2 regions of the Streptomyces sp. NPDC038200 genome follow, and region 2 is predicted to be linked to the other one. Evidence: riboswitches for the same ligand, from Rfam matches in the RefSeq annotation. Region 2 holds a riboswitch; the other holds the start of a gene.
The links. Region 2 has a riboswitch for cobalamin ahead of metE (5-methyltetrahydropteroyltriglutamate--homocysteine S-methyltransferase). Riboswitches for the same ligand answer to the same signal wherever they lie in the genome.
Positions count from the first base shown of each region.

Region 1 (2,987 bases), on a different contig from region 2:
CCGAGCACACGGTTACTGAAGGAAGCATCCCCATGAAGATCGACTGGGCGGCCCTCGGCTCCGTCTTCGGTGTGAGCCTCGCGTTCACGGTGGGCCTGGTGGCCCTGTTCACCCTCGGTGTCAACGGCCTGGCGCGCCGTGAGAAGGCCGCCGCCCAGGGCGGTTCCGCCGGGCTGGCGATGACCGGTGCGTACGTGTGCTTCGCCGCGTGCGCGGCGGCGGTCGCGTACGGGATCTACCTGATCATGGCCAAGGCCTGATCACGGCCTACTCCTGAGCATGGCCGAGGCCTGACGCCGAAAGCCCGATGTCGGCCCTGCCGGGTCACCGCCTCCGCGGTGCCGGCAGGGCCGATGTGTGTCCGCGGCGCGTGCACGGGCCTGCGGGAGGGTCTCCGCCGCCCCGGCCACCGGGCCGCCCCGCGCGACCCGCCGGACGCCCGCCGGGCCCTCGCCCGCCACCTCCAGCGGCACGATCCGGCCGTCGTCGAGCGGCATCTCGCCCGCATACGCCACCGCGCCTCCCTCCCCACGTCCGTTGCGCCCCGTATGACACGGACGAGCCCTTGCAGATCCTCACCGTCCGTGCGCACGAGCGAGACCGGCGAATGCCCTCCGCGCGAGGGGAATTCACCGCGATCCGGCCGTCCGACGGCGTCCGGCGTGCCGGCGGTGTGGGCCTCCACACAGTCCGGCATCCCAGGTCAAAGGCAAGTTGACGGCCCTTCCGGACGCGTGGTGGACTGCCCAGGCCATGTACGGCGGCAGGAGAGGAAGCCGGTGCGAATCCGGCGCGGTCCCGCCACTGTCACCGGGGAAGAACCCCGGGAGCCAGGAACTCTCACCGCCGATTGACGTCGAACCAGGGCGCGGACACCCTGAGTGAGGACACAGATCGCCATGCCCGGCTGCCGAAGGACCCGTACCAGGCCCGCTTCTGTGCCCACGGCCGGCTGAGCCGATGGGTGCCGATCGCACGTACGCGTACGGCGCCGCCGCCGGCGTCCTGGGGGACCTGCTCCTCGGCGATCCGCGCCGCGGGCATCCGGTCGCCACGTTCGGCCGCGCGGCCGGAGCCGTGGAAGGCGCCTTGTGGCACGACCACCGCGGCTGGGGCGCGCTGCACACCGCCGTATGCGCCGGTGGCGCCGTCGCGCTGGGCGCGCTGGCCGCCCGCGCCGTACGCCCCTCCCGCACCGCCTCCGTCGCGCTGACCGCCGCCGCCACCTGGGCCGTCGTCGGCGGCACCTCGCTCGCCCGGGAGGCCCGGACCATCGGACGCGCCCTGGCGGCCGGGGACGTCGAGGCCGCCCGGGCCCGGCTGCCCCATCTGTGCGGCCGGGACCCGCAGGCACTGGACGCCGACGGCATGGCCCGGGCGGTGGTCGAGTCGGTCGCCGAGAACACCTCCGACGCCGTCGTGGGTGCGCTGGTCTGGGGTGCCGTGGCCGGAGTACCCGGACTGCTCGGGTTCCGCGCGGTCAACACCCTGGACGCGATGGTGGGTCACAAGTCGCCCCGGCACCGGCGCTACGGCTGGGCCTCCGCCCGCCTCGACGACGTCGCCGGCTGGCCCGGGGCCCGGCTGACCGCCGTGCTCGCCGCCGCGGCCGGACCCGATCCGCGGGGCGCCCTGCGCGCCTGGAAGGCCGACGCGCGCAGGCATCCGAGCCCCAACGCCGGTCCCGTGGAAGCCTCCTTCGCGGGCGCCCTCGGCGTCCGGCTGGGCGGGACGCTGTCCTACGGGGGCCGCATCGAGCACCGCCCCGTGCTCAACGGCGCCGCCGGACGACCGGTCCGGGTCACCGACATCGACCGGGCCGTACGGCTCTCCCGCCGCGTCGGCCTGCTCGCCCTCGGCACCACGGTCGCCGCGCGCAGCCTCCTGAAAGGACGTGGGAAGTGAACGGTGGTCTTCTCGTCGCCGGCACCACCTCCGACGCGGGCAAGAGCGTCGTGACCGCCGGCATCTGCCGCTGGCTGGTGCGCCAGGGCGTCCAAGTGGCGCCGTTCAAGGCGCAGAACATGTCCCTCAACTCGTTCGTCACACGGGAGGGCGCGGAGATCGGACGGGCGCAGGCCATGCAGGCCCAGGCGTGCCGGATCGAGCCGACCGCGCTGATGAACCCGGTGCTGCTCAAGCCCGGCGGCGAACAGAGCAGTCAGGTGGTGCTGCTGGGGAAGCCGGTGGGCGAGCTGAGCGCGCGCGGGTACCACGGCGGACGCCAACAGCGGCTGCTCGGCACGGTGCTGGACTGCCTGGCCGAGTTGCGGGGCACGTATGACGCGGTGATCTGTGAGGGGGCGGGGAGTCCGGCCGAGATCAACCTGCGGCGGACCGACATCGTCAACATGGGCATCGCCCGCCGTGCGCGGCTGCCCGTGCTGGTCGTCGGCGACATCGACCGCGGCGGCGTCTTCGCCTCCTTCTTCGGGACGGTCGCCCTGCTCTCCCCGGAGGACCAGGAGCTGATCGCCGGCTTCCTGGTGAACAAGTTCCGCGGCGACGTCTCCCTGCTGGAACCCGGCCTGGACATGCTGCACGGGCTCACCGGGCGGCACACGTACGGCGTGCTCCCCTTCCGGCACGGGCTCGGCATCGACGAGGAGGACGGACTGCGCGTCTCGCTGCGCGGCACGGTCCGCGAGTCCACCGTCGCTCCCCCGGTCGGCGAGGACGTGCTGCGGGTCGCCGTGTGCGCGATCCCGCTGATGTCCAACTTCACCGACGTGGACGCGCTGGCCGCCGAACCCGGTGTCGTGGTGCGGTTCGTGGACCGGCCGGAGGAGCTGGCGGACGCCGACCTGGCCGTCGTTCCCGGCACGCGCGGGACCGTCCGGGCGTTGCGGTGGCTGCGCGAGCGGGGGCTCGCCGACGCGCTCGTACGCCGGGCCGCCGAGGGACGCCCCGTCCTCGGCATCTGCGGCGGCTTCCAGATCCTCGGCGAGCACATCGAGGACGAGGTCGAGTCGCGCGCCGGCGCGGTC
Region 1 covers NZ_JBVJYH010000028.1:24,470-27,456, reverse strand. Annotated here, with positions in the region: gene ACZ7KF_RS37510 (hypothetical protein) at 33-260, shown strand; cobalamin riboswitch at 722-862, shown strand; gene ACZ7KF_RS37505 (cobalamin biosynthesis protein) at 961-1,905, shown strand; gene ACZ7KF_RS37500 (cobyric acid synthase) at 1,902-2,987, shown strand, end outside.
Region 1: it holds a riboswitch for cobalamin, as region 2 does, so the genes downstream of both, ACZ7KF_RS37505 (cobalamin biosynthesis protein) here and metE (5-methyltetrahydropteroyltriglutamate--homocysteine S-methyltransferase) in region 2, are expected to answer to the same signal.

Region 2 (2,987 bases):
GCGGCGAGTTCCGCGGCGATCGTGTCGGTGCCCCGGGCCAGGCCCTTGGCGAGGGTGACGATCTCGCGGGTCTTCTGCCGCGCGAAGGCGAGCCAGCGCAGGATCTGCGGCTCGATGTCGCGTTCCATGGCGGTGTCGAGCGGAACGTGCAGCAGGGAGGAGGAGGCGGACACGTCCACCCGGTCCGCCAGCCCCAGCAGGGTCCCGAGCGTGGAGAGCGACTTCCCCAGGTCGTTCACCCAGATGTTGCGGCCGTCGACGACCCCGGCGACCAGGCGCTTGCCGGGCAGGCCGCCCACGGCCGCGAGGTCGTCCAGGTTGGCCGCGGCCGCCTCGGTGAAGTCCAGGGCGAGTCCCTCGACCGGTGCCTTGGCCAGCACGGGCAGGGCCTCGCCGAGCCGTCCGAAGTAGGACGCCACCAGCAGCCGGGGACGGTCGGTGAGGGCGCCGAGGTCGCGGTAGGTGCGGGCGGCGGCGTTCAGCTCGGCCGGGGTGCGGTCCTGGACCAGGGCGGGTTCGTCCAGCTGCACCCAAGTGGCGCCGGCCGCGCGCAGGTCGGCGAGGACCTCGGCGTACACGGGCAGCAGACGGTCGAGCAGGGTGAGCGGTTCGAAGCCGGCGGGCACGCCCGGCGCGGGCTTGGCGAGAAGCAGATAGGTGACGGGGCCGACCAGGACGGGCCGGGCGCGCAGGCCCAGGGCAAGGGCCTCCGTCAGCTCCGCGACCTGCTTGGCGGAGTTCGCGGAGAACACCGTGTCCGGGCTCAACTCCGGCACCAGGTAGTGGTAGTTGGTGTCGAACCACTTCGTCATCTCCAGCGGCGCCACGTCCTGTGTGCCGCGCGCCATGGCGAAGTAGCCGTCCAGTGGGTCGGCGGCGACGGCCGCTCGGTGGCGTGCGGGGATCGCGCCGACCATGACGGTGGTGTCCAGGACGTGGTCGTAGTACGAGAAGTCGCCGGTGGGGACCTCGTGGATGCCCGCCTCGGCGAGCTGCCGCCAGTTCGCGCGGCGCAGGCCGGCGGCGGTGGCGCGCAGGGCGTCGGCGGTGACGCGGCCCTTCCAGTACCCCTCGACCGCCTTCTTCAGCTCCCGGTGCCGACCCTGGCGGGGGTAGCCGTACACGGTCGCCCGTGCTGCCGCGGCTGCGGACTTCGTGGTCACGGAGATCTCCTTCGCGAGATGAATCCCTGAGATCCTGGCGACGGGACGTGAGCGCGAAGGGTGACGGACCGGCCGGCAGCGGCCCCTGGCCGTCCGTTCGGTGTGCACGCCGACCCGCCCACGAGGTCACCGGGATGTCCGCGCCCGAGTGGGTCGCGCGCGGGCAGGTGGCAGGTCTTCGGACTCACGGGCACGTCCTCACGAGGAGGACACCTACTGGCCGTCGCTTCCCAGGCCCTCCTCGGGCCCAGTGCGTATGACGGCGGTCGTTCCCGCTCACCGCTGCGGGGCAGTCCCGGATTCCCACCGGGTTCCCTCTTGCGACGCCTCCCGCCTGGCTGACGGGGCGAACCAGCTGCACGGGCCAGCCTACGGCCCCGGCCGGGGATGCGGTGCGGCGCGTCCGTCATTCGGATGCGGAATCGAGATCCCCGGTCGCCGCCCTGTCCTGCCCGTACGTCCCGAGGCGCGGCGGGAGAGGGCGAGTTCCGCTTGCCAGGACCGACGCCGAGGCGGCCGGACGTACGGCCATCGCCGTGGCCCGGGACGGCGAGGCCCGCGCGGTCCTCGAAGTCGCCGACGCCGTCAAGGAGACCAGCCCCGAGGCCGTCCGCCGACTGCCTGCCCTCGGACTGACGCCCGTCCTGCTGACCGGTGACAACCGGGCCGTCGCCGAGACCGTGGCGGCCGAGGTGGGCGTCGACCCGGAGCACGTCATCGCCGAGGTGCTTCCGCAGGACAAGGTCGACGTGGTCGAGCGCCTTCAGGCCGAGGGACGTTCGGTGGCCATGGTCGGTGACGGCGTCAACGACGCGGCGGCCCTCGCCCAGGCCGACCTCGGCCTCGCCATGGGCACGGGCACGGACGCGGCGATCGAGGCGGGCGACCTCACTCTCGTGCGCGGGGACCTGCGGGTCGCGGCGGACGCCGTCCGGCTCGCCCGCAAGACGCTGGGCACCATCCGGTCCAACCTCTTCCGGGCCCTTCGCCTACAACGTCGCCGCCCTGCCGCCGGCCGCCGCCGGACTGCTCAACCCGATGATCGCGGGAGCGGCGATGGCCTTCTCCTCGGTCTTCGTGGTCGGCAACAGTCTGCGCCTGCGCGGCTTCCAGGCCGTCGACCGGTGACCGCCGGCGTGCGGCGGTCACCGACGCAGCCGTCGAGGGCCCGGCGCCCCGGGCCCTCGACGGACCGGTCGTTCAGCGAAGGGAGTCGCACGACGGGACGCCGGCCGGTGCCGCCGGTCCGGCGGACGGCTGCCGGCCGGCCGGGGCTGCGGCACTCCTCCCCGCCGACGCCGTACCGGTCGGTGTCACGCGGCCTGGGCCTTGTCGTACAGGGCCTTGACCACGTCACCGAAGTACGGGCCGAACATCCGGTTCGGCAGGAACGTGTAGCCGAAGCTGTTCACGGAGACCTGCAGACCGGTGCCGGTCGCCTCGTCGAAGCCGGTGAACCAGGGGCCGCCGCTGGAGCCGCCGGTCATGTTGCACCCCAGGCTGTGGTCCTGCGAGAAGAGGAAGTCCTTCGAGCTGTTGCCGCTGCAGTAGACGAGCTTGGTGCCGTCGTACGGCGACGCGGCCGGGAAACCGAAGGAGTACATCGGCTTGTTGTAGCCCCCGTTGAACTGGATGCCCTGCGCGCCGACGACCGAGGTGAGGGTCTTGCCGTTCAGGGGAGCGACCACCGCGGCCCCGACGTCGTAGTTGATGTCCTCGCTCGCCTCCCATTGCGGAGTCGTGAGCGTGGTGGCCCCGGTCCACTGGCCGTACGGCGCGTTGCCGTTGGCGTAGGCCGGCACGAAGACCCAGTTGGTGTGCCAG
Region 2 covers NZ_JBVJYH010000012.1:35,001-37,987, reverse strand. Annotated here, with positions in the region: gene metE (5-methyltetrahydropteroyltriglutamate--homocysteine S-methyltransferase) at 1-1,163, opposite strand, end outside; cobalamin riboswitch at 1,316-1,534, opposite strand; partial or broken gene ACZ7KF_RS23950 (HAD-IC family P-type ATPase) at 1,658-2,291, shown strand; gene ACZ7KF_RS23945 (trypsin-like serine peptidase) at 2,477-2,987, opposite strand, start outside.